2 regions of the Streptomyces sp. NBC_01077 genome follow, and region 2 is predicted to be linked to the other one. Evidence: riboswitches for the same ligand, from Rfam matches in the RefSeq annotation. Region 2 holds a riboswitch; the other holds the start of a gene.

Region 1 (7,224 bases), 4.5 Mb from region 2:
CGCGTGGGAGTCGTACGGTCTGATCTCCGAGACGGAGGGCGGCGGCTACGACCCCGAGACCGTGACCGTCGCACGGCTCGTCGCGGATCTGGGGCGATTCGGTCTCGAACCGCGGCACCTGCGGGCCGTCAAGGCTGCCGCGGACCGGGAGGCGGGGCTGATCGAGCAGGTCGTCGCGCCACTGCGCCGGCACCGTAATCCGCAGACCAGAGCACATGCGGAGGCCACCGCACAGGAGCTCGCCGCGCAGTCGGTGCGGCTGCACGCCGCGCTCGTACAGACCGCGCTGGGGATTCGGCTGCAGTGAGTCCGTGACGGGCTTTCGTGGCGGGCTCGGCGACGGCTTGGGAGGGCCCGACTATCCAAACCGGTCGGGCACGTCCTAGGGTTGCTGTGTGAACGAGCTCGACGTTGTGGGTGTCCGGGTGGAAATGCCCTCCAACCAGCCGATCGTGCTCCTGCGTGAAGTGGGAGGCGATCGGTACCTCCCCATCTGGATCGGACCGGGGGAGGCGACCGCGATCGCCTTCGCCCAGCAGGGGATGGCCCCTCCGCGGCCGCTGACGCACGACCTGTTCAAGGACGTGCTGGAAGCCGTGGGACAGGAACTCACCGAAGTCCGCATCACGGATCTGCGTGACGGGGTCTTCTACGCCGAGCTGGTCTTCGCCAGCGGCGTCGAGGTGAGCGCGCGGCCTTCGGACGCGATAGCCCTGGCCCTCCGGACCGGAACGCCGATCTACGGCAGTGACGGTGTGCTGGACGACGCCGGCATCGCGATTCCGGACGAGCAGGAGGACGAGGTGGAGAAGTTCCGCGAGTTCCTCGACCAGATCTCACCGGAGGATTTCGGGACCAACAGTCAGTGAGCCGAAGCGGCGCGGCCGCAGGCCGTTCGCGGGGTGCTGTCAGAGCATTCGAGTAGCCTTTCCCCGGCGAGAGAGACGGGAAACCACTCTCAGGGTGATTATCACTCGGCGTGCCGAGTGTGGCGATCGTTGACGCACCCCGAGTGACTGCCTACCTTCGTGTGGGCAGGTCAAGGACGGAGGGTCGGCGTGATGAGCAGCGCGGACGGTACGGCAGGGAGCTCGCTCGGACGCGTGTCCGGAGAGAGCGGTCCGTATCCGCTTCACGGGCGTGTGGGCGACTTCGGTGCGGACGCCGGTGCGGGGGCGGGTGCAGGACCGGGGGGCGTCTCCGGGGCGGCTCCGGGGGCGGCGGGCGAGGTGGTCGGCTACCGCGGCCCCACGGCCTGTGCGGCGGCCGGGATCACCTATCGCCAGTTGGACTACTGGGCGCGCACGGGGCTCGTGGAGCCTAGCGTGCGGCCCGCGTACGGGTCGGGGACCCAGCGGCTCTACAGCTTCCGCGACGTCGTCGTGCTGAAGATCGTCAAGCGTTTCCTCGACACCGGGGTGGCCCTGCAGAACATCCGGGCCGCGGTGCAGCACCTGCGCGCGCGGGGCTTCAGCGACCTGGAGCGGATGACGCTCATGAGCGACGGGGCCACGGTGTACGAGTGCTCCTCGCCTGACGAGGTCGTCGACCTGCTCCAGGGCGGTCAGGGTGTCTTCGGCATCGCCGTCGGCGTGGTCTGGCGGGACGTCGAGGCGGCGCTCTCGCAGCTGCACGGGGAGCGCGTCGACACGGGCGAGACGCTCGTGGGACACAACCCGGGGGACGAGCTGGCGCGACGGCGGCGGGACAAGGCGGTCTGAGGGCGGCGGTTCAGCAGCCCTCGGCTCCTGGGCCTGTGTGGTGCGGGGCGGCGTTGTCGTCAGTGGTGTTGTCAGTGGTGTGAGGCAGCATCGGACGTGTGAGAGCCGCGCCCACCATCCTGCATCTCGACATGGATGCCTTCTTCGCCGCCGCCGAGCAGGCGTCGAAGCCCAGCCTGCGCGGAAAGCCCGTGGTCGTCGGCGGTCTCGGTCCCCGGGGCGTGGTCGCCACCGCCTCGTACGAGGCGCGCCGCTTCGGAGTGCACTCGGCCATGCCCATGGGCCAGGCGCGGCGGCTCGCGCCGAACGCGGCCTACCTCGTCCCCCGCTTCTCCTTCTACCGCTCGATCAGCGAGCAGGTCATGGAGCTGCTCGGACGGCTCTCCCCGCTCGTGGAGCCGCTCAGCCTCGACGAGGCGTTCGTGGACCTGGAGGCCGGGGGCGTGGCCGACGACAGCGTGGGCGCGCGTGCGGCCGGTGAGCGGCTGCGGGTCGACATCCTGGCGACGACGGGACTCACGGGGTCCGTGGGGCTCGCCGGGTCCAAGATGATCGCGAAGATCGCCTCCGAGGAGGCCAAGCCCGACGGGCTCGTCCTGATCGAGCCCGGGACGGAGCGGGAGCTCCTCGGGCCGCGTTCGGTGCGGATCCTGCCCGGCGTGGGGCCGGCGACCGGGGAGCACCTGCGGCGGGCCGGGATGACTACCGTGTCCGACCTCGCGGAAGCGGGCGAGGACGAGCTCGTACGGCTCCTTGGGCGGGCGCACGGGGCCTCGCTGTACCGGATGGCCCAGGGGTACGACGATCGGCCCGTGGTGGCCGAGAGGGACGCCAAGTCGGTGTCGGTCGAGGACACCTTCGACGTGGACCTGCACGACCGGGTGCGGATCCGGGTCGAGGTGGAACGGCTCGCGGAGCGGTGCGTGGGGCGGCTGCGGGCGTCCGGGCACTCCGGGCGGACCATCGTCCTGAAGGTGCGGCGGTTCGACTTCTCGACGCTCACGCGGTCCGAGACGCTCCGGGGGCCCACGGATGATCCCGGTGTGGTGCGGGAGGCGGCGGCGCGGCTGCTCGAGGCGGTGGACACGACGGGCGGCGTGCGGTTGCTGGGGGTCGGGGTGAGCGGGCTCGCGGACTACACGCAGGAGGATCTGTTCGCTCAGGCGGAGGCGGGGGTCGCTGCCGCTTCGGTGGGTGACGTCGCCGCTGCTGAAGCCGTGGTCGCCGTCGAGCCTGCGGCCGCTGAGCCCGTGGAGCGGCACTGGGCGCCCGGGCACGACGTGCGGCACGCGGTGTACGGGGCCGGGTGGGTCCAGGGGAGCGGGGTCGGGCGCGTCACCGTGCGGTTCGAGGAGCCGGGGTCGGAACCGGGGCGGGTGAGGACGTTCGCGGTGGACGATCCCGAATTGGTGCCGGGGGAGGCGTTGCCGTTGGTGGGGCGGGGTTGAGTGCCGGTGCGGGTCTCCCGTGGGGGTGCGGCGGGGTTGGCGGGTGCGGGTTTCCCGTGGGGGTGCGGGTGGGTTGTGGTGCGCCCGGCCTGCGGCCGGGCTTGGGGTTCCCACCCGCACCACCCGTGCTGCTGAGAGGGCGGAGGTGCGGGTCTTCCCGTGGGGGTGGGGCGTCGGCGGGTGCGGGCGGGGCGGTGGCGCCCCGGCCCGGATTCCTCCTCGTGTCGCCCGTGTGGCTCCGCCCCGGCGCTACTGGCCTGCCAGGCGGCCGAAGTCTGTGTCCGGGGTGTCCGTGGGGGGTGGGGGGAGGGCGAGGCTGTAGTGGCGGTAGAGCTGGAGTTCCTGCTCAGGGGAGAGGTGGCGGCCCACGCCGAAGTCGGGGGCGTCCTTGATGAGGGCCCGCTCGTACGGGATGTGGAGTCCGTCCTCGACCAGCTCGCTCGGCTCCAGCGGGACGAAGGCGTCCCGGCTGAAGAGGCCGGTGCGGACCGCCGCCCATTCCGGTATGCCGGTCGCGTCGTCCAGGTACACCTCGTCCACGGTTCCGATCTTGTGTCCGTTCCGGTCGTACGCCTTGCGGCCGATCAGGCTGCGCGGATCGATATCGGTCTGCACGGTCCCTCCAACTGGTCGCAACTGCTCTACACCCCTACGAAAGTGCACAACTGGGATGTCGGCCACTTGAGCGATGGGAGCCGCAACCTCGCTGGTAGGCTGGCTGTGGCTGTCGACCCTGTGCGGGAGAGTCCCCCGGAGAAACCTTCCGGTGGGCGCCGAAGGAGCAAATCCTCCCCGGAATCTCTCAGGCCCCTGTACCGCGCGGACGAGGTCACTCTGGAAAGCAGAGCGGTGTCCGACGGCATGCGCTCTCACCGACGGTGAAAGCCGGCGTGCCGTGAGGCGTGCCGGTGAAACTCTCAGGTTGAGATGACAGAGGGGGAGGCCGTCCGGGTACCCGCGCCGTGGTGCCCCTCGCAGGTCGTGACGACCAGGAGGCCTCCGTACATGACCGCCAACCGCATTCCGCTCTCCGAACTCGAACAGGGCATCCCGTTCGAGCAGCGGCACATCGGGCCCGACGCCGAGGCGCGCGCCAAGATGCTCGCCCAGGTCGGCTACGGCTCCCTCGACGAGCTCACGGCCGCCGCGGTGCCGGACGTCATCAAGAACACCGAGGCCCTGGGCCTGCCGGCCGCGCGCACGGAGGCCGAGGTCCTGGCCGAGCTGCGTACGCTCGCCGACCGCAACCAGGTCCTCGCGCCCATGATCGGTCTCGGCTACTACGGGACCTTCACGCCGCCGGTGATCCTGCGGAACGTGATGGAGAATCCCGCCTGGTACACGGCGTACACGCCGTACCAGCCGGAGATCTCGCAGGGGCGTCTCGAGGCCCTGCTGAACTTCCAGACCGTCGTCGCCGACCTGACGGGGCTGCCGACCTCCGGGGCGTCCCTGCTCGACGAGGGCACCGCCGCCGCCGAGGCCATGGCGCTCTCCCGGCGCGTCGGCAAGGTCAAGAACGGCGTCTTCCTCATCGACGCCGACGCCCTGCCGCAGACGATCGCCGTCATCGAGACCCGCGCCGAGCCGACCGGTGTCGAGGTCGTCGTCGCGGACCTGAGCGCGGGCATTCCGGCCGAGATCGCCGAGCGCGGTGTCTTCGGCGTGCTCCTGCAGTACCCCGGCGCCTCCGGTGCCGTCCGCGACATCAAGCCGCTGATCGACGCCGCCCACGAGCTCGGCGCGATCGTCACCGTCGCCGCCGACCTGCTCGCGCTGACCCTGCTCACCTCGCCCGGCGAGCTGGGCGCGGACATCGCCGTCGGTACGACGCAGCGCTTCGGTGTTCCCATGGGCTTCGGCGGTCCCCACGCCGGTTACATGGCCGTCCAGGACAAGCACGCCCGCTCCCTGCCCGGCCGTCTGGTGGGCGTGTCCGTCGACGCCGACGGCAACCGCGCGTACCGCCTGGCCCTGCAGACCCGCGAGCAGCACATCCGCCGTGAGAAGGCCACCAGCAACATCTGTACCGCCCAGGTGCTGCTCGCGGTCATGGCCGGTATGTACGCCGTCTACCACGGCCCCGACGGCCTCAAGGGCATCGCGCAGCGCACCCACCGGTACGCCGCGATCCTCGCCGCCGGCCTCACCGCCGGGGGCGTGGAGCTCACCCAGGGTGCCTTCTTCGACACCCTCACCGCCCGTGTGCCCGGCAAGGCCGACGAGGTCGTGGCCGCCGCCCGCGAGGCCGGTGTGAACCTCTACCGCGTCGACGCCGACCACGTGTCGATGTCGTGCGACGAGACCACCGGGCGTGCCCAGCTCGCCGCCGTGTGGGGCGCCTTCGGTGTCACCGCCGACGTCGAGGCGCTGGACGCCGCCACCGAGGACACGCTGCCGGCCGGTCTGCTGCGCTCCGACGCGTACATGACCCACCCGGTCTTCCACGCGCACCGCTCCGAGACCTCGATGCTGCGCTACCTGCGCAAGCTCGCCGACCGCGACTACGCGCTCGACCGCGGCATGATCCCGCTCGGCTCCTGCACGATGAAGCTGAACGCGACGACCGAGATGGAGGCGGTGACCTGGCCCGAGTTCGGTCAGATGCACCCCTTCGCCCCGGTCGAGCAGGCGCAGGGCTACCTCACGCTCATCACCGAGCTGGAGGAGCGTCTCGCCGAGGTCACCGGCTACGACAAGGTGTCGATCCAGCCGAACGCCGGTTCGCAGGGCGAGCTGGCCGGTCTCCTCGCCGTCCGTGCCTACCACCGCGCCAACGGTGACGAGCAGCGCACCGTCTGCCTCATCCCGTCCTCCGCGCACGGCACCAACGCCGCCTCCGCGGTGATGGCCGGCATGAAGGTCGTCGTCGTGAAGACCGCCGACGACGGCGAGGTCGACGTCGCGGACCTGCGCGCCAAGATCGAGCAGTACCGCGACGAGCTGTCCGTGCTGATGATCACCTACCCGTCGACGCACGGCGTCTTCGAGGAGCACGTCGCCGACATCTGCGCCGAGGTGCACGAGGCCGGTGGCCAGGTGTACGTCGACGGTGCCAACCTGAACGCACTGGTCGGTCTGGCCAAGCCGGGGCACTTCGGCGGCGACGTCTCGCACCTGAACCTGCACAAGACCTTCTGCATCCCGCACGGCGGTGGCGGCCCGGGCGTCGGCCCGGTCGGTGTCCGCGCGCACCTCGCCCCGTACCTGCCGAACCACCCGCTCCAGCCCGCCGCGGGCCCGGAGACCGGCGTCGGCCCGATCTCGGCCGCCCCGTGGGGCTCCGCGGGCATCCTGCCGATCTCGTGGTCGTACGTGCGTCTGATGGGCGGCGAGGGCCTCAAGCGCGCCACCCAGGTCGCCGTCCTCGCGGCGAACTACATCGCCAAGCGCCTGGAGCCGCACTTCCCGGTGCTCTACACCGGCCCGGCCGGTCTGGTCGCCCACGAGTGCATCGTGGACCTGCGTCCGCTGTCCAAGGCGACGGGCGTCACGGTCGACGACATCGCGAAGCGCCTCATCGACTACGGCTTCCACGCGCCGACGATGTCGTTCCCGGTGGCCGGCACCCTGATGATCGAGCCGACCGAGTCCGAGGACCTGACCGAGCTGGACCGCTTCTGCGACACGATGATCGCGATCCGGGCCGAGATCGAGAAGGTCGCCTCGGGCCAGTGGCCCGCCGACGACAACCCGCTGCACAACGCCCCGCACACCGCGGCCGCGCTGGGCGGCGAGTGGAACCACGCGTACACGCGGGACGAGGCGGTCTTCCCGGCCGGTGTCTCCGCCGCGGACAAGTACTGGCCGCCGGTGCGCCGCATCGACGGTGCGTTCGGCGACCGGAACCTGGTCTGCTCCTGCCCGCCGCTGGACGAGTACGACAACTGAGCATGATGCGAGGGCCGGTGCGGAGTTTCTCTCCGGGCCGGCCCTCGGTGTTTCCCTCGTACGGCGCCGAGACCGCGTCCTCAGGCGGCGGTCGTCACCTGGCCCGCCGACAGCGGCCGGTGCGGGGCGATGATCTGCCCGTCCGGCAGCAGTTCACCGGTGTC
Region 2 (7,224 bases):
GACCTCGATGACGGCGGTCTTGTCGTCCTTCGCGGTGCAGGACTTGTAGTTCGCCTTCGGCGCTTCCTTGTCCTCGTTCTTCGCGAAGCCGCCCATGATGGACTGCCAGTAGTACGAGACGGCGCTGGACTGGTAGGTGCCCTTCCAGTTGAACCAGTGGTCGTAGTTCGCACAGACGGCGGCGGCGTTGAACGCCTCGCCGTCGTGGAACTTGACGCCCTGGCGCAGGTTGAAGGTCCACACCGTGCCGGCCGGGTTGCTCGACCAGGTCTCGGCGAGGCCGCCGACGAGCTTGCTGCCGCCGGACTCGTGCTCGAGGAGCGCCTCGAAGGCCTGGCGGGTCACCCGGAAGGTCTCGCCGTCGCTGGCGAGAGCGGGGTCCAGGGAACCCGGGTCACCGGCACCCGCGAACACGAACGTGTCCTTCGCGCCGGCCTTGTCACCGTCCTTGCCGCGCTCGCTGGAGCAACCCGTGACGACCAGGGTGACGGCTGCCGCCACCGTGATCGCCCGGACCGTACGGGACTTGGTTATGCGCATGGGCCCACCCCGGGTTCACCGACTGAGAGGTTTTGACCGGCCGAACACTACAGACGGGCATCCAGCTGGAAAACAGTCCGGATAACGGTGATACCTAGTCGAGACCCGGACACTCGCCAAACCGGTCAGATCCCGGACAAGTGCGCCGACGGTTTTAACACCGTTGACATCTGGGCGAGTTCGCCGCACGTCTCTCGGCCGTTTGATCGATCAGACGGCGGTGGGATTCGATCGCCGGTTCGGGGGCCGGGGCGGTCCCCCCGGTCAGCGGTGCTGCGGCGGGTAGCCGTACCCGGGGACGGCCGCCGCGCCGCCGGCGTGTGCCTCGCGGTCGTAGAAGGGGCGTCCGTTCGCCCGCAGCCAGAGGGCCACCGGGTCGTACGCGTCGGAGAGGGCGACGGTCGAGACGGGCAGCCCCTCGGGTACGGCTCCGATGGACTGGCGCATCATCGCCCGGACCGTGTCGACGGCCGCGGGCGAGGTGTCGTACAGATCGAGACCGATGGCGAGGTACGGGGAGCCGAGCGCGGGCTGCACCCAGCCGCGGCGCAGCGCCCGGACGGCCGGGGTGCGGTGCGCGTTCTGCGTGAGCAGGGCGTAGAACTGCGGGAGCTCCAGGGTGGGCTCGGTGACCCGCAGCGGCCCGGCGGGCATCCGGTCGAGGCCGGTGGCGATCCGGCGCAGGTCGGCCCAGGGGATGCCGACGCCACCGCCGGGGGCGTGCGGATTGAGCCAGACGCCCCAGCGGTCGGGGTAGAGGGCGCGGGCGATCTCCCGGCCGGTGACGAGCTCGTGGGCGCGGTGCCAGCCGGAGGCGGCGAGTTCCTGGGCGGAGGTGACGCAGGGCGCGTAGCCGAAGCCGTCGACCTCCATGTTCCCGTACTGCGCGTCGGACGAGCCGGGTGATCCGTGCCAGAGCAGCATCCAGAGCTCGCCGTCGGCGAGGGCGTGCAGCAGCTGCTCGTACGCGTCGTAGCGTCCGGGTGCCACCTGGCGCAGCATGTGCTCGACCTGTCCGGTCGCAGCGGTGCCTGACGCGCTCACCCTGTGTCCCGCCCCTCTTCCGTCACCACGTCTGTTCCGACGTCTGTACTGCCGACAGCTGTCCTGCCGAGGTCTGTCCTGCTGTCGAGAAGTTCAGCTTAAACAGGCCGTCCGTCACACGGCGGCGCGCTGGTAGAAGGGGCGCACCCGCTCCAGCATCCAGTCGCCGACCGGGTCCTGTGCCATGTCGAGCAGGATGAGGTTGACCGGCCAGGCGCACTCGACGCGGCCGAGGGCGCGGCCGAGGGCGTCCAGGGGCGCGTTGCGGTCGACCCCGTCCCAGGCGGCGAGCTGGACGCCGACGAAGAGGGCGGGTTCGGTGCCCTCGACGCTGGCGAGGGCGCGACGGGCGGTGGTGACGACGCCGGTGGCCTCGAACTCGGCGGAGGCGGCGGCGAGGAAGTCGACGGGGTCGTCCTGCCAGTCGGGCTCGAAGAGGCGGACGCGGCCGCCGGTGGCGGGGCCGTCGAGCGGGGTGCGGCCGACGCGGCAGAGCTCGGCGACGGCCGGCGGGGGCAGCGGGACGCCGACGATGCCGCCGGGGTTCACGGCGATGCCGAGCTGCGGGGGCAGGCCGCGGGCGAAGTCGCGGGCCGGGGCGACGGTGAACGACATGTGGCTGCCGACACAGGCGAGGAACTGCTCCTCGGAGCTGAAGACGGGGACGTACGCAGCGCCGTCGATCTCCATGGTGGCGAGGTCGAGGTCGGCGCTGTCGGGTCCGCCGCCGTTGGGCAGGGGCACCCAGACCGGGCTGCGGCCGAGCACCTCGACCAGGCGGGCGCCCGCCGAGGGGTTGCCGAGTGAGGCGGCAAGGACCTCTTCGAGCTCATTGCCCGGCCACGTCACGTCCACGGTCCCGTTTCCCCTTCTCGCACGGCCTGCCGCACCGGCCGCCCGGCAGCACCCTAACGCCGCCCCGGCACCGCCGTGGCCAAAAGAAAGGGTACGAGCGCCGGGCGGGGCGCCCCCGGGGGGAGGTGCCCGCCTCAGGCGGCCTCGCGGAAGCCGATCTTCCGCAGGGTGTCCGCCGCGTCCCGGTCGAGCAGGGTCACGGAGGCGCAGCCGTGCGGCAGGCGGCCGGCCTCGGCGGCCGCGACGAGCCGGGAGACGGCCCGCCGGTGCCGCGCGAAGGCGTAGGAGGAGACGCCGCGGCCGCGGGCCCGCTGGCCCTCGCGGGCGGTGTCCGGGGCGACGTCGAGGAGGACCAGGTGCAGGCCCCGGCCGCGACGGCGGGCCTCGCGGGCGAGCCAGCCCCGCACCCAGGACTGGGTGCCGCAGTCGTGCACGATCACTCCGGCGCCGGAGCGCAGGGCGCGGCGCAGCCCCGCGTAGTGCGCGAGCCGGACCAGCGGGCGGTAGACGGCGTACGGCAGGAGGCGGGGCATCCGGGCCTCCCAGTGCTCACGGGTGTCCTGCGAGTCGATGCCGGTGCCGTCGGCGGCGCGCTGCATGAGGGTGGACTTGCCGCTGCCGGGCAGGCCGGAGACGACGACCAGGTCGCCGGCCGCGAAGGTGAGGGCGCGGGGCCCCCGGCCGCCGCGCTCGCGGAGGTCGCGCAGGAGCCGGCCGCGGCCCCGGGTCCTGGCGCGGGCTCGCTGGGACGGTATGCCGGTACTCGGCGCGTATGCGCCGGTGTGCTGGAACCTCATCGCTTCTCCCCCTGCCCGGGCCTGGGAAGACCCTTGCCCACAAAGTGTAAAGAAGCGGTAATGGGACACAAGCGATGTGCCCCGCCGACCTCGCGTGCAATGATGTGCGCGCCAGGCGCGCACAGTCGCCACACAATCGCATACCGGCCGCTCGAATCCGCGCGGGAGAGTTCCGGACCGCCAGTCGTGTCCGGACGCCGAAGGAGCAAGACCCTCCCTTGAATCTCTCAGGCCCCGTACCGCGTGGATGAGGCAGATCTGAAAAGCGGGACACCCTGCTGTGTCCCCACCCAAGGTGCAAACCGAGGATGCCCTCGGTGAACCTCTCAGGTTCCATGACAGATGGGGAGGACGTCCTCGCCCGTCATGTGTTTCGTCACCGAACCGCCCTTGGGATCCGGGAGCCACCCCATGAGTACTGCCCCCCGTCTGACCGCCCTCGATGCGCTGCATCGTTCGCTGGGCGCGACCATGACCGACTTCGCGGGCTGGGACATGCCGCTGCGCTACGCCAGCGAGCGGGACGAGCACATCGCCGTCCGCACCAAGGCCGGCCTCTTCGACCTCTCCCACATGGGCGAGATCACCGTCACCGGCCCGCAGGCGGTCGAGCTCCTCGACCACGCCCTCGTCGGCAACATCTCCACGGTGGGCGTGGGCCGCGCCCGCTACACGATGATCTGCCAGGAGGACGGCGGGATCCTCGACGACCTGATCGTCTACCGCCTCGGCGAGACCGAGTACATGGTCGTCGCCAACGCCTCCAACGCGCAGATCGTCCTGGACGCGCTCGTGGCCCGCTCCGGCGGCTTCGACGCCGAGGTCCGCGACGACCGTGACGCGTACGCCCTGATCGCGGTCCAGGGCCCGGAGTCCCCCGGCATCCTGAAGTCGCTCACCGACGCCGACCTGGACGGCCTGAAGTACTACGCCGGCCTGCCCGGCACGGTCGCGGGTGTGCCGGCGCTGATCGCCCGTACCGGCTACACCGGCGAGGACGGCTTCGAGCTGTTCCTGAAGCCCGAGCACGCCGAGGGCGTGTGGAAGGCGCTGACCGAGGCGGGCGCCCCGGTCGGTCTGATCCCCTGCGGCCTGTCCTGCCGTGACACGCTCCGCCTGGAGGCGGGCATGCCGCTGTACGGCCACGAGCTGACCACCGCGCTCACCCCCTTCGACGCCGGTCTCGGCCGGGTCGTCAAGTTCGAGAAGACGACCAACGAGGGCCGCTTCGTCGGCCGTGAGGCGCTCGAGAAGGCCGCCGAGCGCGCCGAGACCGCCCCGCCGCGCAAGCTCGTCGGCCTGATCGCCGAGGGCCGCCGGGTCCCGCGCGCCGGCTTCTCCGTCGTCAAGGACGGCGAGGTCATCGGCGAGGTGACCTCCGGCGCCCCGTCCCCGACCCTCGGAAAGCCGATCGCGATCGCGTACGTGGACGCGGCGCACGCCACGCCCGGTACCGAGGGTGTAGGTGTGGACATCCGCGGCACCCACGAGCCGTACGAGGTCGTGGCGCTGCCGTTCTACAAGCGCCAGAAGTGACGCAGTCGTCTCATCCCGGGTCTCATCCCGCGAGACCCACGTTCATCAGTACTCCCCCGATCCAGGAGAATCAGGCCATGAGCAACCCCCAGCAGCTGCGCTACACCAAGGAGCACGAGTGGCTGTCGGACGCCGAGGGCGGCGTCGCGACCGTCGGCATCACGGAGTTCGCCGCCAACGCGCTCGGTGACGTCGTCTACGCCCAGCTCCCCGAGGTCGGCTCCACGGTCACCGCGGGCGAGACCTGCGGCGAGCTGGAGTCGACGAAGTCCGTCAGCGACCTGTACTCCCCCGTGACGGGTGAGGTCGTCGACGCCAACCAGGACGTGGTGGACGACCCGTCGCTGGTGAACACGGCTCCGTTCGAGGGTGGCTGGCTGTTCAAGGTGCGCGTCGCGGGTGAGCCGGACGAGCTGCTCACCGCCGACGAGTACACCGCGTTCTCCGCCGGGAACTGAGACCGGACCCGAGACCCCTTAGGGATCGATTCATGTCGCTTCTGAACACTCCCCTCCACGAGCTGGACCCGGACGTCGCCGCCGCCGTCGACGCCGAGCTCCGCCGCCAGCAGTCCACCCTCGAGATGATCGCCTCGGAGAACTTCGCTCCCGTCGCCGTCATGGAGGCGCAGGGCTCCGTCCTCACCAACAAGTACGCCGAGGGCTACCCGGGCCGCCGCTACTACGGTGGCTGCGAGCACGTCGACGTCGCCGAGCAGATCGCGATCGACCGGATCAAGGACCTGTTCGGCGCCGAGTACGCCAACGTCCAGCCGCACTCCGGCGCCTCCGCGAACCAGGCCGCCCTCTTCGCGATCGCCCAGCCCGGCGACACGATCCTGGGTCTGGACCTGGCGCACGGCGGCCACCTCACCCACGGCATGCGCCTGAACTTCTCGGGCAAGCAGTTCAACGTGGTCGCGTACCACGTGGACGAGGCCGGCCTGGTCGACATGGCCGAGGTCGAGCGCCTCGCCAAGGAGCACCGCCCGAAGGTGATCATCGCGGGCTGGTCCGCCTACCCGCGTCAGCTGGACTTCGCCGAGTTCCGCCGGATCGCCGACGAGGTCGAGGCCTACCTGTGGGTCGACATGGCCCACTTCGCGGGTCTGGTCGCGGCCGGTCTGCACCCGAACCCGGTCGAGTACGCGGACGTGGTGACCTCCACCACGCACAAGACGCTCGGCGGCCCCCGCGGCGGCATCATCCTGGCGAAGAAGGAGTTCGCGAAGAAGCTGAACTCCTCGGTCTTCCCCGGCTTCCAGGGCGGCCCCCTGGAGCACGTGATCGCGGCCAAGGCCGTCTCCTTCAAGGTCGCGGCCTCGGAGGAGTTCAAGGAGCGCCAGCAGCGCACCCTGGACGGCGCCCGCATCATCGCCGAGCGTCTGGTCCAGGACGACGTCACCGCGCACGGTGTCTCCGTCCTGTCCGGCGGCACGGACGTGCACCTGCTCCTCGTCGACCTGCGCGACAGCGAGCTGGACGGCCAGCAGGCCGAGGACCGTCTCCACGAGGTCGGCATCACGGTCAACCGGAACGCCGTTCCGAACGACCCGCGCCCGCCGATGGTCACCTCGGGTCTGCGCATCGGTACGCCGGCGCTCGCGACCCGCGGCTTCCAGGCCGAGGACTTCACCGAGGTCGGCGACATCATCGCGGAGACCCTGAAGCCCGGCTTCGACGCCGACAAGGCCGCATCGCTGAAGGCCCGGGTGACCGCGCTCGCCGACAAGCACCCGCTGTACCCCGGCCTGAAGTAATTTCGTACGCTTTTGTTCGTATGAACCTTCGGGGCATCGCGCACACTGGACAGTGAGCGCGGTGCCCCACCCCATGTCTTCGCGCGCCTCCGCACGCGTTTCTGCACGCTTTTCTGCTCCACCCCGGCAGACAACGGCGTCTAGCCCCCACAAGGAGTCCTTCCGTGGCCATCTCGGTCTTCGACCTGTTCTCGATCGGCATCGGCCCGTCGAGCTCCCACACGGTGGGACCGATGCGAGCGGCCCGGATGTTCGCCCGCCGCCTGAAGAACGAGGGCCTGCTCGCCCACACCGCGAAGGTGCGGGCGGAGCTGTACGGCTCCCTCGGCGCGACCGGCCACGGCCACGGCACCCCGAAGGCGGTCCTGCTGGGTCTTGAGGGCAGCTCGCCGCGCACGGTGAACGTCGAGACGGCGGACGACGAGGTCGAGCGGATCAAGTCGAGCGGCCGGATCAACCTGCTCGGCGCGCACGAGATCCCCTTCGACTTCGACGCCGACCTGATCCTGCACCGGCGCAAGGCGCTCCCGTACCACGCCAACGGGATGACGATCTTCGCGTACGACGCGGAGGGCGGCCTCGTCCTGGAGAAGACGTACTACTCGGTCGGCGGCGGCTTCGTCGTCGACGAGGACGCCGTCCAGGGCGAGAACCCGATCGTCCCCGACGACACCGTCCTGAAGTACCCCTTCC

The links. A riboswitch is a leader RNA that binds a small molecule or an ion and turns the genes downstream of it on or off. The one in region 2 is predicted to bind glycine.
Region 1: it holds a riboswitch for glycine, as region 2 does, so the genes downstream of both, gcvP (aminomethyl-transferring glycine dehydrogenase) here and gcvT (glycine cleavage system aminomethyltransferase GcvT) in region 2, are expected to answer to the same signal.

Annotation. Positions count from the first base shown of each region.
Region 1 covers NZ_CP108669.1:2,142,579-2,149,802, reverse strand. Annotated here, with positions in the region: gene OG462_RS09565 (MerR family transcriptional regulator) at 1-307, shown strand, start outside; gene OG462_RS09560 (bifunctional nuclease family protein) at 396-869, shown strand; gene OG462_RS09555 (MerR family transcriptional regulator) at 1,062-1,721, shown strand; gene OG462_RS09550 (DNA polymerase IV) at 1,820-3,169, shown strand; gene OG462_RS09545 (PRC-barrel domain-containing protein) at 3,419-3,784, opposite strand; glycine riboswitch at 3,898-3,997, shown strand; gene gcvP (aminomethyl-transferring glycine dehydrogenase) at 4,175-7,060, shown strand; gene OG462_RS09535 (DUF5999 family protein) at 7,141-7,224, opposite strand, start outside.
Region 2 covers NZ_CP108669.1:6,648,956-6,656,179, reverse strand. Annotated here, with positions in the region: gene OG462_RS30270 (ABC transporter substrate-binding protein) at 1-540, opposite strand, end outside; gene OG462_RS30265 (enhanced serine sensitivity protein SseB C-terminal domain-containing protein) at 805-1,584, opposite strand; gene OG462_RS30260 (enhanced serine sensitivity protein SseB) at 1,699-2,439, opposite strand; gene OG462_RS30255 (AAA family ATPase) at 2,574-3,236, opposite strand; glycine riboswitch at 3,389-3,488, shown strand; gene gcvT (glycine cleavage system aminomethyltransferase GcvT) at 3,648-4,772, shown strand; gene gcvH (glycine cleavage system protein GcvH) at 4,850-5,230, shown strand; gene glyA (serine hydroxymethyltransferase) at 5,263-6,531, shown strand; gene OG462_RS30235 (L-serine ammonia-lyase) at 6,696-7,224, shown strand, end outside.